Regions from separate parts of the Bradyrhizobium sp. 613_E4_N2_2 genome, predicted to be linked through region 4. Evidence: predicted binding sites of a transcription regulator. Region 4 holds the regulator's gene; each other region holds the start of a gene.
What was found. The regulator PhoB, encoded in region 4, activates phosphate uptake and scavenging genes when phosphate is short. The targets are predictions, from matches to a motif close to TGTCATNNANCTGTCAT.

Region 1: a site for PhoB is predicted at 2,696-2,712, ahead of AB7290_RS19470 (glycerophosphodiester phosphodiesterase family protein). Genes of this name have one in related genera too.
Region 2: a site for PhoB is predicted at 1,872-1,888, ahead of AB7290_RS31230 (inorganic phosphate transporter). Genes of this name have one in related genera too.
Region 3: a site for PhoB is predicted at 2,495-2,511, ahead of AB7290_RS25620 (acetoacetate decarboxylase). Genes of this name have one in related genera too.

Annotation. Positions count from the first base shown of each region.
Region 1 covers NZ_CP197234.1:4,082,190-4,087,043, forward strand. The annotation lists gene AB7290_RS19460 (GAF domain-containing protein) at 1-795, shown strand, start outside; gene adh (aldehyde dehydrogenase) at 1,105-2,622, shown strand; gene AB7290_RS19470 (glycerophosphodiester phosphodiesterase family protein) at 2,829-4,181, shown strand; gene pdhA (pyruvate dehydrogenase (acetyl-transferring) E1 component subunit alpha) at 4,436-4,854, shown strand, end outside.
Region 2 covers NZ_CP197234.1:6,568,072-6,572,925, reverse strand. The annotation lists gene AB7290_RS31235 (M20 aminoacylase family protein) at 1-117, shown strand, start outside; gene AB7290_RS31230 (inorganic phosphate transporter) at 194-1,822, opposite strand; gene AB7290_RS31225 (UdgX family uracil-DNA binding protein) at 1,931-3,373, opposite strand; gene AB7290_RS31220 (putative DNA modification/repair radical SAM protein) at 3,373-4,608, opposite strand; gene AB7290_RS31215 (ImuA family protein) at 4,772-4,854, shown strand, end outside.
Region 3 covers NZ_CP197234.1:5,279,453-5,284,306, reverse strand. The annotation lists gene AB7290_RS25630 (aldehyde dehydrogenase family protein) at 1-847, opposite strand, end outside; gene AB7290_RS25625 (patatin-like phospholipase family protein) at 1,280-2,455, opposite strand; gene AB7290_RS25620 (acetoacetate decarboxylase) at 2,676-3,458, shown strand; gene AB7290_RS25615 (transporter) at 3,573-4,589, shown strand; gene AB7290_RS25610 (carbohydrate porin) at 4,611-4,854, shown strand, end outside.
Region 4 covers NZ_CP197234.1:8,659,330-8,664,183, forward strand. The annotation lists gene AB7290_RS41215 (aspartate aminotransferase family protein) at 1-715, opposite strand, end outside; gene AB7290_RS41220 (GcrA family cell cycle regulator) at 1,172-1,684, shown strand; gene phoB (phosphate regulon transcriptional regulator PhoB) at 1,919-2,626, opposite strand; gene phoU (phosphate signaling complex protein PhoU) at 2,642-3,358, opposite strand; gene pstB (phosphate ABC transporter ATP-binding protein PstB) at 3,370-4,191, opposite strand; gene pstA (phosphate ABC transporter permease PstA) at 4,188-4,854, opposite strand, start outside.

The DNA.
Region 1 (4,854 bases), 4.6 Mb from region 4:
TTGCGGCAGGCGCGCGAGCGCGTCGCGCCGCTGCTCGCCGCCGCGCAAGGCGCGATGGACCGGCTCTATCAGGCGGTCGGCGCGAGCGGCTGCTGCGTGCTGCTCGCCGACGGCGCGGGCGTGCCGGTCGACCGCCGCGGCACAGCGGTGGACGATGCGACGTTCCAATCCTGGGGCCTGTGGACCGGCGCGCTCTGGAGCGAGGAGCATGAAGGCACCAACGGCATCGGCACCTGCGTCGTCGAGCAGCGCCCGCTGACGATCGACCGCGACCAGCATTTCTTCACCCGCAACACGCTTCTGAGCTGCACCGCCGTTCCGATCTACGACCACGAGGCGGCGTTTGCGGGCGTGCTCGACGTCTCCTCCTGCCGCGCCGACCGGACCGATGCGTTTTCCAATCTGATCGCGCTCGCGGCAGGTGAGGCGGCGAGGCGCATCGAAGCTGATCTGTTTCGCCGCGCCTTCGCCCATGCCCGCATCGTGCTGACGCAAGGCGCGGACGGCCAGGCCGGCGGCCTGGTCGCGGTCGATGCGGATGATCTCGTGATCGGCGCGACCCGGTCCGCGCGGGTGGGACTCGGGATTGCGCCCGGCCGTCCCTTGCAGCCGGTGCCCGCGGCTGACCTCCTCGGCGGCGATACCGCGCATGACCATCTTGCGGGCGGCCAGCGCGCGGTGTTGCAGCGGGCGCTGCTGCGCGCGGACGGCAATGTTTCGGCCGCCGCCAAGGCCCTCGGCATCAGCCGCGCCACGCTGCACAGGAAGCTCAAGCGGTTCGAGCTGAAGCACTGAGCTGCGGCTCTATTTTTCTTCCGCGCCCACCAACTCAACCCTCATGGTGAGGAGGCCGCGAAGCGGCCGTCTCGAACCATGCAGGCCTGGCTGTGCCCGCGGCCATCCTTCGAGACGCGCGCAAGAGCGCGCTCCTCAGGATGAGGGCTGAGTGTGTGGGGGCAGCTGCGTCACCTGTCGCAGAACTGCGACAGGTCGGGCCGGCCATCGCTCACGCCCGGGCTGACAGGAAAACGCTCCCGCGACATCGTCGGCGCAAGTCGTGAACACGCGACGAATTGCGCAAACAGCAAACATCGGGAGTGATCAATGAACAAGGTGGAATTCCTCGGCGTCACCCAGGTTCCGTTCGCCGAACGCTATGACAATTTCATCGGCGGCAAATTCGTCGCGCCAATCTCCGGCAAGTACTTTGACAACGCCTCGCCGGTGAACGGCCAGATCGTCTGCAAGATCGCGCGTTCCGATGCGCAGGACGTCGAGGCCGCCCTCGATGCGGCGCACGCCGCCAAGGGCGCCTGGGGACGCACCAGCGTCGCCGAGCGCGCCGCGATCCTGAACCGGATCGCCGACCGGATGGAAGAGAATCTGGAGCGCCTTGCGGTTGCCGAGACCTGGGACAATGGTAAGCCGATCCGCGAGACCCGCGCCGCCGACCTGCCACTCGCGATCGATCATTTCCGCTATTTCGCCGGCGTGGTGCGTGCGCAGGAAGGCTCGATCGGCGAGATCGACCACGACACCATCGCCTATCATTTCCACGAGCCGCTCGGCGTGGTCGGCCAGATCATCCCCTGGAACTTCCCGCTGCTGATGGCCTGCTGGAAGCTCGCGCCGGCGCTCGCCGCCGGCAATTGCGTCGTGCTCAAGCCCGCCGAGCAGACCCCGGCCTCGATCATGGTCTGGGCCGAGATCATCGGCGATCTCCTGCCGCCCGGCGTCCTCAACATCGTCAACGGCTTTGGCCTCGAAGCCGGCAAGCCGCTCGCGTCCAGCCCGCGGATCGCGAAAATCGCCTTCACCGGCGAGACCACGACGGGCCGGCTGATCATGCAATATGCCAGCCAGAACCTGATCCCGGTCACGCTGGAGCTCGGCGGCAAGTCGCCGAACATCTTCTTCAACGACGTCACCGCCGAGGACGACGACTTCTTCGACAAGGCGATCGAAGGTTTTGTGATGTTTGCGCTGAACCAGGGCGAGGTCTGCACCAGTCCGAGCCGGGCGATTGTCCACGCCGACATCTACGACCGCTTCATGGAGCGGGCGCTGAAGCGCGTCGCCGCGATCAAGCAGGGCGACCCGCGTGCGGCCGACACCATGATCGGCGCGCAGGCATCTAGCGAGCAGCTCGCCAAGATCCTCTCCTATATCGACATCGGCAAGCAGGAGGGCGCCAAGGTGCTGGCCGGCGGCGGTCGTGCCGAGCTCGGCGGCGATCTTTCCGGCGGCTTCTACGTCCAGCCGACGGTGTTCGAGGGCCACAACAAGATGCGAATCTTCCAGGAGGAGATCTTTGGTCCCGTCGTCTCGGTCACGACCTTCAAGACCGATGACGAAGCGCTCGCGATCGCCAACGACACGCTCTATGGCCTGGGAGCCGGCGTCTGGAGTCGCGATGCCAACCGCTGCTACCGCTTCGGCCGGGCCATCCAGGCCGGCCGGGTCTGGACCAACTGCTACCATGCGTATCCTGCGCATGCCGCGTTCGGCGGCTACAAGCAGTCGGGCGTCGGTCGCGAGACCCACAAGATGATGCTCGATCACTACCAGCAGACCAAGAATCTCCTGGTCAGCTACAGCCCGAAGAAGCTTGGCTTCTTCTGATCGGGCAAGATCTGATTGGGCAAGATCTGATCGGGCAGGAGAGGGCGGCGCAACCTTGCGCCGCCCTCTCCGTCGTCATCCGTCTGTCAGAGTCTTGAGCCAAGACGACAGCGCCGACCGTATTCGGTTCGGCGCCCGTGGCATTCGAAGCGATGCCGGGCAAAGACGGAGGCTTGGTGATGCGGAACAGTCGTTCAGGACGGACAATGAGTGTCGCAGCGATGCTGTTCGGCGCGGCGGTGCTGCCGCTGTCGATGGCCTTTGCACAGTCCGGCCCGGCGCCAACTGGCGCCAAGCCCTTCCTGACCGTCGATGGAAAGGCGCCACTGGTCCTTGGACACCGCGGCCTGCCTGGCTTGGTACCCGAAGAGACCGAGGCGTCGTACGACCTCGCCGCGGCGCTCGGGACCGATGCGCTCGAAGAGGATTTGCACCTGACCAAGGATTGCGTTCTGGTCGTGCGTCATAATCCCTGGCTGAGCGACAACACCAACATTGCCGAGGTGGCGAAGACCAATGCGGCCGTCGCCGCCCGCAAGCGCACCGTGCCCGGTGTGCGCGTCAAGGCCCCGTCGGCCACCGGCGTGCCTGCCGACTACCTGACGGATCTCAGCGACCCGGCCGATCCCAAATCGGTGCTGAAGTCGCTGATCGTCGACGGCGAGGATCATACCAACGATTGGTCGATCAGCGACTTCACCATGGCCGAGCTGAAGCAATGGATCGGCGGCACCACCTATGACGCGGCCAACGAGCGGCCGAAAGTCTTCAACGGCAAGCTCCCGATCATCAGCTTCCAGGACGTCATCGACATCGCCAAGGTCAAGAGCAAGGAGACCGGGCGGTCCATCCTCGTCTATCCCGAAACCAAGAACCCGACCTGGAACAATGCCCAGGCGATCGCCAATGGCTGCGGCGCGGCCGGCAGCCGTCCGCTCGAGGAGGCCCTGATCAAGATCATCGGGGATAACGGCCTCAACACCAAGGACGCTCCCATCCTGGTCCAGAGCTTCGAACCCGGCAGCCTGAAATATATGCGCAGCCACGGCCTTCAGACGCGGCAGGTCCAACTCGTCGACGGCAACGGAATCGACTTCAAAACCGGCAAGGTTCTCCTCAACAACATCACGAATTCGCGCCCGTTCGACTGGACGGTTGCGGGCGATGCGCGCTTGTACGATGCGATGCTGACGCCCGAGGGGCTTGCCGAGATCAAGACCTATGCCGAGGGCATCGGTCCGTGGAAGGCCTATATCGTTCCGCTCAAGATCGCGCCGTGGAAGGACAGCAACGCCGATGGCACGCCCTACAAGGGATCGACGCCGGAGGCTTCGACGCAGGACGCGACCAGCCTTGTCGCGGACGCGCACAAGCTCGGTCTTTTCGTCCATGTCTTCACGTTTCGGAACGAGAAGAAGTATCTTGCCGCCGACTATCGCGGCGACCCGAGCCTTGAATATCTCAAATTCTACCGGCTCGGCGTCGATGGGGTCTTCAGCGACTTCACGCATACCGGCGTTGCCGCCCGTGCGGCGTATTTGCGCGAGTTGGGCTGGTAAAGCCGGCACGGCGAATCGGACGCGCGTGGGATTTCGGATACAAAACAGCGCGTCCGATTTCTCTGCGTTGGCTGCTCACGTTCCCTCCGCTGACCGGTGAGCTAAAGTTGCCCGATCGGCGCCAAAGGTTTTGCAAAGTTTCGGTCACGTTGCAGTGCGGCATAATGAAAGTCGCGCCATGCCGCCGCGGTCCTTTCCAAGGGCGTTTGACTTGGGTTAGAGAGGGCTGAAGTTTTCTCTGACCCGGAATTCCCATGGCCGCACCCAAGAAAGCCGCCGCAAGCACTCCACAGGACAAGACCGAAGGCGGTTCGCCCCCGGAATTCACCAGAGAGCAGGAGCTCAAAGCGCTCCGCGACATGCTCCTGATCCGGCGGTTCGAGGAAAAGGCCGGCCAGCTCTACGGCATGGGCGCGATCGGCGGCTTCTGCCACCTCTATATCGGCCAGGAGGCCGTGGTGGTCGGCATGCAGATGGCCCTGAAGCAGGGCGATCAGGTCATCACCGGCTATCGCGATCACGGTCATATGCTTGCCACCGGCATGGAGGCCAACGGCGTCATGGCCGAGCTCACTGGCCGGCGCGGCGGCTATTCCAAGGGCAAGGGCGGCTCCATGCACATGTTCAGCAAGGAGAAGCACTTCTACGGCGGCCACGGCATCGTCGGCGCCCA
Region 2 (4,854 bases), 2.1 Mb from region 4:
GGCAACGGCGACAGCGCCGGCCTGCATCACCCAGCCTACAATTTCAACGACGAGGCGATCGTGTTCGGCACGTCCTATTGGGTCAAGCTGGTCGAGGAATCGCTCGCGGCGTCTTAACGCCGCCCCCCGAACCACAAACGAAAAGGGCCCGTGCATCGCACGGGCCCTTTGTCTTTGAGGCGCGTGATCGGCTTCAGAAGATCCGCGAGAAGATCACATACAGCGTGGCCGACAGCGCGATCGCGCAGGGCAGCGTCAGCACCCAGGCCATCAGCAGGTTGCGGATGGTCGCCATCTGCAGGCCCGAGCCGTTCGCGGCCATGGTGCCGGCGACACCCGACGACAGCACGTGGGTGGTCGAGACCGGCAGGCCGAACACGTCGGCGGCGCCGATCGTGGCGGCGGCGACCAGCTCGGCGGAGGCGCCCTGTGCGTAGGTGAGATGGGTCTTGCCGATCTTCTCACCGACGGTGACGACGATGCGCTTCCAGCCGACCATGGTGCCGAGGCCGAGCGCGATGGCGACGGCGACCTTCACCCAGGTCGGGATGAACTTCGTGGCGCTATCGAGGCCGCCCTTGTAGGCGTTCAAGGTCGCGACCTCTTCCTTGTTGAGGTCGTTTTCCTTGTCCTTCATCAGGAAGCGGATCGCTTCCGAGGTCAGGTACATGTCGTTACGGGTGTTGCCGACCACTTCCGCCGGTACCTTGTTGAGCGAGCCGTACTTCGCGACCTGGTCGCCGACATCCTTCACCAGCACCGACAGCGAGGGGTAGGTGCCTTCGCTGATGTGGTGCGAGGTGATGTACTGCGTCACCGCAGGACGAGGATCGCCGATGATCGAGTGACCGGCGCCCTTGGCCGCGATCACCTTGGAGGCGGCCTCCGAGACCTTCTGGAACTGGGCGACCTGGCTCTCCGGCAGCGCGCGGTTGAGCGCGTAAGCGGTCGGCACGGTGCCGATCAGGATCAGCATGATCAGGCCCATGCCCTTCTGGCCGTCGTTCGAGCCGTGGGCGAAGCTGACGCCGGTGCAGGTTGCGATCAGCAGGCCGCGGATCCAGAGCGGCGGCGCCTTGTTGCCTTCGGGCGCGGCATAGAGCGCAGGGTTGCGCACGATGAACTTGAGCAGCAGCAGCAGCACGGCGGCGCAGATGAAACCGAACAGCGGCGACAGCAGCAGCGCGTAGCCGATCTCGGTGGCCTTGCTCCAGTCGACGCCCGAGGTGCCGTCGCGGCCGCGCATGACGGCATTGGCGATGCCGACGCCGATGATCGAGCCGATCAGCGTGTGCGAGGAGGAGGCGGGCAGGCCGAAATACCAGGTACCGAGGTTCCAGATGATCGCGGCGATCAAGAGTGCGAACACCATGGCGAAGCCGGCGCTGGAGCCGACCTGGAGGATCAGCTCGACCGGCAGCAGCGAGACGATGCCGAACGCGACCGCGCCGGAGGACAGCAGCACGCCGAGGAAGTTGAAGAAGCCCGACCACATCACCGCGAATTCAGCCGGCAGCGAATGGGTGTAGATCACGGTCGCCACCGCGTTGGCGGTGTCGTGGAAGCCGTTGACGAATTCGAAGCCGAGCGCGATCAGCAGCGCGACGAACAAGAGGATGTAGGGCAGGAAGGTCGTCACCTTCGTGCCGGTCGCGTTGACGTCGACATAGATGCTGTAGGCAACGAACAGCAGGCCTGCGGCAAGGATGCCGAAGAACAGGATCATCGTGAGCGGGTTAAAACCCTTGTCGAGATTTGGCCTGGAAGCCGGCTGGACGGGCGTCGGATCGCCTACCGCACGGTCGAATGCAACGTCTGTCATTTTTGGACGCCCCTTAACTAATTTGAAGGGGCTATTGTCCGCGATGGATTTGAAGGCTGGATGACAACTGCGTCCTAAAGTCGCTTTCCCACCAGTATTCGCCAGTATTTAGGCGGCGCGTGGGGCTTTCTTCTGCAAACTGGCGGCAATCTTCAGGTCTTCGACAAAGCGCTGATATTCCAGCACTTTGGCTTCCGGATCAGGCAGCCGCAACAGATAGGACGGGTGCACCGTCACCAGTGCCTTGCGTCCCTCGGGCATATCTATGAGCCGGCCACGGGTCTTGCCGATCGGGGTGATCTTGCCGAACACGCTCTGCGCGGCGGTGGCGCCCATTGCCACGATGAGCTCGGGCTGGATTGCCGAAACTTCCCGCTCGTACCATTGCCGGCACGCCCGGATCTCCGGCGTCGCCGGCTTCTGGTGCAGACGGATCTTTCCGCGCGGCACGAATTTGAAGTGCTTGACCGCGTTGGTGACGTAGACCTTGTTGCGGTCGACGCCGGCTTCCTGAAGCGCACGGTCGAGCATCTGGCCGGCCGGGCCGATGAAGGGGTGGCCGGCGAGGTCTTCCTTGTCGCCGGGCTGCTCGCCGACCAGCATGATGGTCGCGTCTTTCGGGCCCTCGCCGAACACGGTCTGCGTCGCGTCCTTGTAGAGCGGGCAGGCGCGGCAGTGCGCGGCCTCCTCGCGGAGCGCTTCGAGATCGTCGGCAGCCAGCTTGCGTGGCATCGGAGCCTCCGGCCGCTTCTGGGGCTTGTGCGGATCGGTTGCGGCATTGGCGATCATGGCGCCGGTCATGCGCTCGGCGTCCTCGATCAAGGGCTTAATGATCGACGCCTCGGGCAGGTTCCTCCAGTATTTCTTCGGCATCTCCGTCTGCATCGCCTTCACCTTCAGCCGCGCCGGGTTGAAGATGCTGGCGTAGTAGCGCCGCCAGGTTTCCTCGAGCCGGTCTTCGCCGGGTGCTTCGCTCTTGCTCACGCCCGACGTGAACGAGAGCGCGTGGCCATCCCAATGCGCACACAGATCGGGTGTCAGGATCGACCATGGCATGTCGGCGAAGCGCTTGGCAAAGAACGGCGCGGCAAGCTCGACGATGTAATGCTCCGGCTCGAACCAGGCGACGTAATGCGCCGCGCGCTCGCGGCCGATCTCGCGGAAGCGCACGAAGGCATGCATCTTGTGCTCGTCGCGATGGACTGCTCTTGCCATGGCGGTGACTTGCGCGACATCAGGATTGGTCGCGACCTCGATGAGATCGTGATTGTCCTTCAATCGCCAGAGCAGGCGATAGAGGATCGCAAAGCGCTCGCCGTCGCGATGCAGGATCGCGGCCTTGGCGAGATCGACGAATTTTGCCGAGACGTTAAAGGTGCTGTCGTTCACCTCAAATATCGGAGACGGGGAGGGCGGTGCAAACAGCTCGGCTTCGCCGCCTTGTACGGTCCAGGTGACATCGGTTGGCTGCACATGATGCAGCACGAGGCTACGCGCGGCTTTGCGCCAGCCGTCGAAATCGGTTTCGGTGTCGAGGGTGATGTACTGCATCAGAAGCCAAACCCCAATTGTGTTGCCTTCGGCTTGAACCGTTCGATCAGCCGCGCCTCGTCGAGGCGATGCGGCGCGGGCCGGTGATCGCTGAGGACGATGAATGGCAGCGCCTTGTTGCGGGGCACATGCAGCCGCGCGAGATCGGAGAGGCGGATCGTGGTGGTGCGCCGCGTCGCGATGATGCGTTCGACCGCCTTGGTGCCGAAGCCCGGCACGCGCAACAGCTCCTCGCGGCTGGCGCGGTTGACGTCGAGCGGGAAGCGGTCGCGATGGCGCAGCGCCCAGGCGAGCTTCGGATCGATGTCGAGCGGCAGCATCGCGCTGTCGTCAACGATCTCCGCAACGTCGAAACCGTAGAACCGCATCAGCCAGTCGGCCTGGTAAAGCCGGTGCTCGCGCAGCAGCGGCGGCTGTACCAGAGGCAAAGCGCGGCTGGCATCGGGGATCGGGCTGAAGGCGGAGTAATAGACGCGCCGCAGCCGGTAGGAGCCATAGAGATTGGAGCTGGTGTGCAGGATGGTGTGATCAGAGGCCGCGTCGGCGCCGACGATCATCTGTGTGCTCTGTCCGGCGGGCGCGAAGCGCTGCGGCCTGGCCTTCGTCTTTGTGCTGCGGTTTTCCTCGGCCTCGTCGAGCTTCAGCCGCAGCCGGCCCATGGTGCGGCGGATCGCGCGCACATCCTTTTCCGGTGCGTATTGCTGCAGGCTCGTCTCCTCAGGCATCTCGATGTTGATGGAGAGGCGATCTGCATATTTGCCGGCTTCCGCGATCAGCGCGTCGTCGGCCTCGGGAATGGTCTTGAGATGGATGTAGCCGCGGAAGTGATGCTCCTCGCGCAGTTTGCGCGCGACGCTGACCACCTGCTCCATGGTGTAGTCGGGGCTGCGGATGATGCCGGAGGAGAGAAACAGGCCCTCGATGTAATTGCGCCGGTAGAAGTCGAGCGTGAGCTTGACCACTTCGTCGATGGTGAAGCGGGCACGCGGCACGTTGGAGGAGGCGCGGTTGACGCAATAAAGGCAGTCGTAATTGCAGGCGTTGGTCAGGAGCACTTTGAGCAGCGAGATGCAGCGTCCGTCCGGCGCGTAGGAATGGCAGATGCCCATGCCCGGCGCGGTCGAGCCCATGCCCTTGCCATCGCTGGAATCCCGCTTCTCGGTGCCGCTGGAGGCGCACGACGCGTCGTATTTGGCGGCATCAGCCAGAATCTCCAGCTTGCGTTGTACGTCCATCGTGGAATCCCTTTGATTCAGCTTACGAATCCGGATGAGCACCAATTCGATTGACTCCCCGGCCGCTGTTAGCTTTATATTAGAACATATCATGAACAAATGAGCCAGCCGTAGGTTCTTATTTTTGAGAACCTCGGCAATCACCTCTGAAGGAGCGGCGTATATGAGCGGCGCACGGATGAACGCGCTTGCGACCTTGCGCGGCCAGATCGAGCGCATCGAGACGGCGGAGGTCGTGCATCAGCA
Region 3 (4,854 bases), 3.4 Mb from region 4:
ACTCCTTCTGAAGCGCGGAATGCACATAGATGCGCTGGACCGACACGCAGACTTGCCCCGCGTGGTAATAGCCGCCCTTGGCGATCGGCTCGATGATCTTTTCGAGGTCGGCGCTGCGGTCGACGATGAGGGGCGCGACACCGCCGTGCTCGAGGGCGCAGCGTGCACCGGGGGTGATGACCGATCGCAGATGCCAGCCGACGCGCGCCGAGCCGATGAAGCTCAGGAAGGCGACGCGCGGGTCGGTCGCGAATTTTTCAGGCAGGCTATGATCCTCCGGGAGGAACGTCTGCACCCAGCCTTCGGGCATGCCGGCTTCGTGGACGAGCTTCACGAGCTCGACGCAGCACAGGGGCGTTGTGCCAGCCGGCTTGACGATGACAGGGCAACCCGTCGCGATCGCCGGTGCGACCTGGTGAACGATCAGGTTGAGGGGATGATTGAAGGCCGAGATCGCTGCGACAATGCCGATGGGTTCCTTGATGGTCCATGCCCGCCGGCCATCGCTTGCGGGCGTCAGGCCCATCGGGACCTCGACCCCGCCGCGGGTCCGCAAAAAATCCGCTGCCGAGCGGATGCCGTCGATCGCCCGATCCGTCTCGATCAACGCATCCGTGAGCGGCTTGCCGCCTTCGCGCGCGATCAGGATACCAAAATCCTGCCGCTTCGCCGAGACCAGATCGGCGAGCCTGTTGAGGATGGCGATCCGCTGGTGCGGCTTCAGCCAGGCCTTTCGGTCCGCGAACAGTTTTCGCGCGGTCTCGAACTTTGCCTCCAGCGCGGCGGCGTCGTCACTGGCGAGCTCGGTGATCTCTTTTCGGTCGAAGGCCTGTACAATCTTGATCATCATTTTCTCCACGCCGTGTTGTGCTCTTCGCCTGGCGTCCACTATGGCATGGGGCGCGGTGTGGCCAATGTCGCGGATTGGCGCTGAGCGGATCCGTCGTGCGATTTGGCAATCGAAGCTCGCTCCCGCGCGAAAGCTGCACCGAGGCTGCGCACTGCGCGCACGCTAATTTCGCCGAGGACAGATGGTCAAGCCGAAGAGATCGACCGGTATCTTGCTTGTGATGACATCGAGACCGCGGGGCTGATGCTTTGCGTCACGTCGTCGAAGGTCAAAATGGATGGGAGGCAACGATAGCATCATGCCCCTGTTTTGCCCGACGAGTCAAGTTTCCTTCGGTTAAACGTAAGTCATTGATCCGCCACGCCCCGGCTACTGTGCATGGGGTTGTTTTCGCAGTTTTGTTTGGAGCGGTTCGTCTGAAGAGCGCCGTTACGCGCTCTCCGTCTCCCGGTGCACGTCGTGCACCACGAGGCCCATGCCTTCGTCCGGCATCTTGATCCAGTCGCGGCGCTTCAGCGTGCGCTTGGTGTCCTCGTAGCCGCTCGTCCAGTGCTCGCGCATCGAGGTGCCCGAGAACTCATGGTCCTTGGCGTCGCCCTCATAGGCCTTCTGCTGGTAGATCAGGTGCAGGATCGCGATCTCCGGCATGCGGCGCAGGCTCGACTTGAGCTGGCGATCCTCGTCGGAGAGTTGCTCGTCCGGGACTTTCGCCAGGGCCTTGTAGAGCAGAACCTTGAGGTTGTGCGTGCGGCGGTAGACGTCGGTGTTGTGGCGCGTGCGCGAGGAATACATGATGTCCTTGTGGCGGGCCATCACATCCTGGATCGAGCGCGGCAGCACGCCCCGTGCGCTGAACAGGTCGACCTGGAACACCAGCGAGTTGAGCGCGTCCTCCTGGTCGAGCAGATGCTGGAGCGGCGTGTTGGAGACGATGCCGCCGTCCCAGAAATGATCGGTGCCGATCCGCACCATCGGCAGCGCCGGGGGCAGGGCGCCGGAGGCCATGATGTGCTCCGGCTCGATCTCGTCATGGGAATTGTCGAAATAGATGAAGTTGCCCGAGAGCACGTTGACCGCGCCGACCGCGAAGCGGACCTTCTTCTCGTTGATGAGATCGAAGTCGACGAGCTCCAGCAGGCTCTCCTTCAGCGGCATCGTGTCGTAGTAGCTGGTGGCGGTGCGCGCGCCGACCGGGCTGAACCAGGGATTGACCTGGTGCGGGGTGAAGAAGCCGGGCTGGCCCATCGCCGACGTCATCCACGCACTGGTGAGATTGCGCCACTGGCGGAAGATGTCGCCGTCGGGCGTGTAATGCCAGATCTTGCGATTGGTGATGCGCTCCCAGAAGATGAGCAGCGCCTCCAGCCGCTTCTCCGGCTTATTGCCGGCGATGATGGCTGAGTTGATCGCACCGATTGAAACACCGCAGACCCAGTCGGGCTCGATGCCGGCTTCGTGCAGCGCCTGGTAGACGCCGGCCTGGTAGGCGCCGAGCGCGCCGCCACCTTGCAGCACCAGCGCGACGCGGTCGCAGCGTTCGGGGCGCCAGCCCCGTGCGGGAGGCTGATGCGTCTGATGAGCCGGTTGCGACGTGCGGGCGTCCATGGGTGCCTCCTAGCGTGGACCAAACGATTGCGTCCGGCAGTGACGGCGTGATGACAATTTCAGCGCCGATGCATCGTCCGCATGCAGGCCGACCGCAGCGGGAATGGCGGGAGGTCGTGCGCCTGACGGAAATCCTTCACATCGCGGTCAATGACGGCGGCTAGCAATTTGCGATCCAGGCCTGACGCCGCCGGGCGGGCATCGCACACAGGAGATCAGGATGCGCAGGGAAGACGTGCTGAGACTTCCGTCCATGCCGGCGGCGGGGCCGAGCTATCCGGCCGGGCCCTATCGCTTCGTCAACCGCGAATTCCTCGTCATCACCTACGAGACCGATCCGGAGCTGATCCGCGCCGGCCTGCCTGAGCCGCTGGAGCCGATCGACCAGCCGATCGTGCATTACGAATGGATCAAGATGCCGGACTCCTCCGGCTTCGGCAGCTACACCGAATCCGGCCTCGTCATTCCGGCGCGCCTCAACGGCGAGGAAGTCAATTTCGTCTCGCAGATGTATCTGGATGATGATCCGCCGATCGCGGCGGGCCGCGAGATCTGGGGCTTTCCCAAGAAATACGCCCATCCGAAACTCGAGATCGTCAAGGATACGCTGACGGGCACGCTGGAATATGCCGGCCAGCTCGTCGCCATGGGCACGATGGGCTACAAGCACGAGAGCATGGCCGGCAACGGCGATCGCACCCGTGCGACGCTGTCGAAGACGCAGATCAATCTGAAGATGATCCCGGGCGTCGACGGCCGTCTCGAAGTCTGTCAGCTCGTCGCGATCAACCTCATCGACATCGTGCCGAAGGGCTCCTGGATGGGGCCCGGCCGGCTGCATCTGGTGCCGCATGTCAACGCACCGGTCGCGGATTTCCCGGTTCGCCGCTGCCTGGGCGCGCACCACTACATCGCCGATCTCACGCTGCCATTCGGCCGCGTCGTGCACGACTACGTCAAGGAGGCCGAGGCGGTGGCCGCGACGGGGCTGGCCGCGGAGTAGGGCGGCACCATCATCAAACTGTAACAAAGCCGTAATTGAGTACCCGTGAGAGGTCCGGAAGATGCCGTCAGCCATCTTCCGGAGCGGGGCATTTGTTGACGGTTGGGGTTGGCCATGGCTGAGCCGGCGAAGCTTGTCAGCGCGATATCGGATTCCGTGCCGGCCATTCCCGGCCTGGTCTGGGCGTTCCGGCTGCACCGCGACGGCAGTGCCGAGGCGCTGCCGATCGACCAGCCGATCGAGTTCAGCCATGACGGCCGGCTCTGGCTGCATTTCAACCTGACCGATGCGCGCGCACGGCCCTGGATCGCAGCGTCACAGCTGCCGCCGCTCGCGCGCGACCTCCTGCTGTCCAACGACACTTTCCGGCAGCTTCACGTCATCGACCATAGCGTTTACGGCGTCTTCTCCGATCTCGTGCGCGACATCGACAGCGCGACGGAAGAGACCGCGTTCCTGCGTTTCGCCATGACCGAGCATCTTCTCGTCAGCGGCCGGCATCAGGCGCTATGCTCGGCCGATGCGACGCGCCGCGTGCTCGAAGGTGGCTACCGCGTCGACAACGTCGCCCATCTCCTGGAAAAGATCGTCGACGAGGTCGCCGACACGCTGGACCGGATGACGGACAAGCTCGGCCAGGAGATCGACGACATCGAGGAACGGATTTTGGCCGACGACGCCAAGCCGGAGATGCGCCGCAATCTCGGCCGGCTGCGTCGGACTTGCGTCAGGTTGCATCGCCAGCTCACTGGCCTGCGCGTGCTGTTCCACCGGCTCGATCAGAAGAACACCGATCATCTCGCGCCGGCCTTGCGCATCCACGCCGGCAAGCTGGCGCAGCGGCTGGACGGGCTCGATCACGACATCGTCGAGCTCCGCGAACGCAGCCGCCTGCTCGAGGAGGAGCTGCGCTTCAAGAACGAGGAGGAGAGCAACCACCACCTCCACACGCTCTCCATCGTGACCTCGCTGCTGCTGCCGCCGACCCTGATCACCGGCATCTTCGGCATGAACACCAAGGGCCTGCCGCTCACCGATGTCGAGAGCGGATTTCTCTGGGCGGCGCTTCTGATGGCCTCGTCGGTGGGGGCAGCCTATCTGTTCATGCGGCGCACGGGTATCTTCAGGTAGCGTACGCAGCCGGTATCAGCCGTGATCGGGACGTCCCACAGATTTCCGCTGCGAAATGCGGCCGCGATAGTGCTGGCCTCAACGGTGGCGAGCACCGGCGCGCTCGCCGGCGCCAAGGACGAAAGCGCGGCCGTATGGCTGGCGCCAAAATGGTTCAACGAATGGCATGACGGGCTCGCCAACAAGGGCCTGAATTTCGGCGCCACCTATATCGCCGACAACATCGCCAACGTCTCCGGCGGGGTGAAGCGTGGCGCCATCCATT
Region 4 (4,854 bases):
TGACGCCGGTGCGGCGATGCGCGAACAGATCGCCGGTGCGGCCCATGCCGGTCTGCACCTCGTCGAACGCGAGCAGCAGGCCCTTCTCATCGCAGAGCTGGCGCAACGCCCTCAGGAAGGCGGGCGTTGCCGAACGCACGCCACCCTCGCCCTGGATCGGCTCGATCAGGATGCCGGCGGTCTGCGGACCGATCGCCTTCTTGACGGCGTCGATATCGCCATGCGGGACCTGGTCGAAGCCGTCCATCGGCGGGCCAAACCCTTCGAGATATTTTGCCGAACCGGTCGCGGCGAGCGTTGCCAGCGTGCGGCCGTGGAAGGCGCCTTCGAAGGTGATGATGCGGTAACGTTCCGGATGACCCTTGGAGAAGTGATGATGGCGGACGAGCTTGATCACACCTTCCAGCGCTTCGGCGCCGGAATTGCAGAAGAACACGAAGTCCGCGAAGCTTTCGTTGCACAGACGCGCGGCGAGCTTCTCGCCGTCCGGGCTCTGGAACAGGTTCGACATGTGCCAGAGTTTGGTGGCCTGCTCTTGCAACGCTTTGACCAACGCAGGGTGAGCATGGCCGAGCGCATTCACCGCCACGCCCGAGGTGAAATCGAGATAGCGATCGCCATTGGTCGCAATCAGCCAGCAGCCTTCACCGCGCTCGAAACCGAGGTCGGACCTGGCGAAAACGGGGAGCAAATGCGGCGCTGCGCTGTTAGTCATGACGATCACTTGAATGTTGCGGACGGCGTGAGCGTGCATTGCGCAACGCACCATTGACCGGCCCGGAAAACGAAACGTGCCGCCTTTTAAGGGCGGCACGCGAGACTATCTTATGCCTGGTGAAACCGGTGTCAATGCCGCCCGGAAAGCCTCGCGAAACGCAGAATCCGTAGTCTTGCGGTGGCGATTTTGCGTATTTCCGCCACGGAACATGTGGAAGCGAGTCGGCGGACTCTTGCGCGTGAGTCACGCCATATTGTAGCGTTTGGCTTGTCAGATACGACATCTCGTGCAGCAGTTCTGATCCTCTAAGTCCTCATGTACCGGCGTAAGCGTTCGGGCGCATCTGGTGCGCCCGGCGAGCCTTAAGGGATTCTGGCGGCACGGGTTTTTCGAAGCTTAGGCATTCGCCGTGCGGCCGCCAGGATGGCAGGCGCCGGCGAAGGAAAGGGTGCAATGACCGTTTTGACCTGGTCGGATGATCGCGTCGAGCAGCTGAAAAAGCTCTGGGAGGCCGGGCTTTCGGCCAGCCAGATCGCCGCTGAACTCGGCAATGTGACCCGCAATGCCGTAATCGGCAAAGTGCACCGGCTCGGCCTGTCGGGCCGCGCCAAGAGCCCTTCATCGGCAGCGCCGCGGCCGCGCAAGGCACGCCCCGCCCAGCACATGATGCGGGTGACCCGCCCGATCGCGCGCGGCAACACCGCGCTGGCGCAAGCCTTCGAAGTCGAGGTCGAGGCCGAACCGGTCACCTACGACAACGTCGTGCCGATGAGCCAGCGGCTGTCGCTGCTGGAGCTGAACGAGGCCACCTGCCACTGGCCGGTCGGCGATCCCTCGAGCCCGGATTTCTTCTTCTGCGGCGGCAAGGCGCTCTCCGGCCTGCCCTACTGCGCCCAGCACTCGCGCGTGGCGTATCAGCCCGCGGCCGATCGCCGGCGCGCGCCGGCGAAGCCGGGTCCGCGCTGAGGTATCGGATTAGCTGACTACGAAGACGGCGCCGTCACGCGATGACGGCTCAACTCACTCGGTGTCGTCCCTGCGAACGCAGGGACCCATAATCCCGGCGCGTAGTTATTGCGCGGGATGATCACTCCGAGTCTTCGCCAAACCACTCCCTGTGGTTATGGGTCCCTGCGTTCGCAGGGACGACATCGAGGATGCGGTGGCAGCCCGCTAAATCACGTCTGCCACAGCAACCCCTTACGCTTGCTCCGCCTTCGCAAAGCGATCGTCCAGTGCGTAGCCCGCGCCGCGGACGGTGCGGATCGGGTCCTGCTCGCGGCCGAGATTGAGCAGCTTGCGCAGGCGCCCGATATGGACGTCGACGGTGCGCTCGTCGATGTAGATGTCACGGCCCCAGACGCTGTCGAGCAGCTGCTCGCGCGAGAACACGCGGCCGGGATGCTCCAGGAAGAACTCCAGCAGGCGATATTCGGTCGGGCCGAGATCGATCGGCCGGCCCGAGCGCGCCACGCGACGCTTGTCGCGGTCGAGCTCGATGTCGCCATAGGCGAGCACGGTGGCGAGCCGCTCGGGGCTGGCGCGCCTGAGCAGGCCCTTCACGCGTGCCAGCAGCTCCGGGACCGAGAACGGCTTGACGATGTAGTCGTCGGCGCCGGTCGCAAGGCCCCGCACCCGCTCGCTCTCCTCGCCGCGCGCGGTGAGCATGATGATCGGGAGCTGCTTGGTCTCGGGCCGGGTGCGCAGCCGCCGGCACAGCTCGATGCCGGAGAGGCCCGGCAGCATCCAGTCGAGCACGATCAAATCGGGGATGTGCTCCTTGAGGCGGGTGTCGGCATCGTCGCCGCGCATCACCGTCTCGACGTCATAGCCGTCGCCTTCGAGGTTGTAGCGGAGAAGCTCGGTGAGAGCTTCCTCGTCCTCAACCACCATAATGCGTGCGCCCATGGTGTTCGTCGCTCCTTAAGTGTTCGGGACCGTCGTGGCGAAGGTCGTCATGTCGCCCTTCGGCCGCTTGTCGGTGATCGCCTGGCCCTCGATCATGTAGAACACGGTCTCGGCGATGTTGGTGGCGTGGTCACCGATGCGCTCGATGTTCTTGGCGCAGAACATCAGATGGATGCAGAACGAGATGTTGCGCGGATCCTCCATCATGTAGGTGAGGAGCTCGCGGAACAGCGAGGTGCAGATGGCGTCGACTTCCTCGTCGCCCTTCCACACCGCCATTGCCGCCGGCAGATCGTGCGCGGCATAGGCGTCCAGCACCGACTTGACCTGTTGCTGCACGAGGTCGGTCATGTGCTCCAGACCGCGGAACAGCTTGAGCGGATGGAAATCCGTCTCCAGCGCCGCGACGCGCTTGCCCATGTTCTTGGCGAGGTCGCCGATCCGCTCGAGATCGGTCGCGACGCGCATGGCGCCGACGATCTCGCGCAGATCCACCGCCATCGGCTGGCGGCGCGCGATGGTGAGAACGGCGCGCTCCTCGATCTTCTTCTGGAGCGCGTCGAGCTCGGCGTCGATGGTCACGACGCGCTGGCCGAGCGCGACGTCGCGGCGGATCAGCGCGTCGACGGAATCGACGATCATGCGCTCGGCGATGCCGCCCATCTCGGCGACCAGGCGCGTGAGTTCCTGGAGGTCGGTGTCGAAGGCCTTTGCGGTATGTTCAGAACCCATGTTCCGTCTCCTCAGCCGAACCGGCCGGTGATGTAATCCTGCGTGCGCCGGTCGGTCGGCGACGTGAAGATCTTGCTGGTGTCGTCGAACTCGATCAGCTCGCCGAGATACATGAAGGCGGTCTTGTCGGAGACGCGCGCCGCCTGCTGCATGTTGTGGGTGACGATCGCGATCGTGTAGTTCTCGGACAGCTCCTGGATCAGCTCCTCGACCTTGGCGGTCGAGATCGGGTCGAGCGCCGAGCAGGGCTCGTCGAACAAGATCACCTCGGGCCGCACCGCGACCGTGCGGGCGATGCAGAGGCGCTGCTGCTGGCCGCCGGAGAGCGACAGGCCGGAGGCGTTGAGCTTGTCCTTGACCTCGTTCCACAGCGCGCCGCCGCGCAGCGCCTTCTCGACGCGGTCGTCCATCTCGGACTTCGAGATCTTCTCATAGAGACGGATGCCGAAGGCGATGTTTTCGTAGATCGTCATCGGGAACGGCGTCGGCTTCTGGAACACCATGCCGACGCGGGCGCGCAGCAAATTGAGGTCCAGCTTGGGGTCGAGGACGTTGGTCTGGTCGAGCATGAGCTGACCGGTGACGCGCTGGCCCGGATAGAGGTCGTACATCCGATTGAAGATGCGCAGCAGGGTCGACTTGCCGCAGCCAGACGGGCCGATGAACGCCGTGACGCGGTTGGTGCCGAGCGCCAGATTGATGTTCTTCAGCGCGTGGTGCTCGCCGTAATAGAAATTGAGGTTGCGCACCGTCACCTTGGCCGGAGCTTCGGGCAGCACCGGCGCCTGGGGCAAACCACCGGCCGCGCTCATCGATACGGAAAGATCACTCATTTTGCGGTCCTCTCGGCGCTCAGAATGCGCGCGCCAATATTCAGGGCAAGAACGGTCAGGGTGATGAGCAGCGCGCCGCTCCAGGCGAGCTGCTTCCAGTAGGCGTAGGGGCTCTGCACGAAATTGTTGATGGTGACCGGCAGGTTCGCCATCGTCTTGTTCAGACCCAGGCTGAAGAACTGGTTCGACAGCGCGGTGAAGAGCAGCGGCGCGGTCTCGCCGGCGACGCGGGCGGTGGCCAGCATCACGCCGGTAATGAGGCCCGAGCGCGCCGCGCGATAGGCGATGCGCTTGATCACCAGCGAGCGCGGCAGGCCGAGCGCCGAGGCCGCCTCACGCAGTGCGTTCGGCACCAGCAGCAGCATGTCCTCGGTCGTGCGCAGCACCACCGGGATGACGATCACCGCAAGCGCGAGGCAGCCGGCAATCGCCGAGAAGCCGCGCATCGGCACCACCACCGCACCATAGATGAACAGGCCGATGATGATCGAGGGCGCCGAGAGCAGGATGTCGTTGATGAAGCGGATCACCGAGGTCAGGCGGTCGTTGCGGCCGTACTCGGCGAGATAGGTGCCGGCGAACAGACCGAGCGGCGCGCCGATGCCGACGCCGAGCACGGTCATGATGATCGAACCCACGATGGCGTTGCGCAGGCCGCCCTCG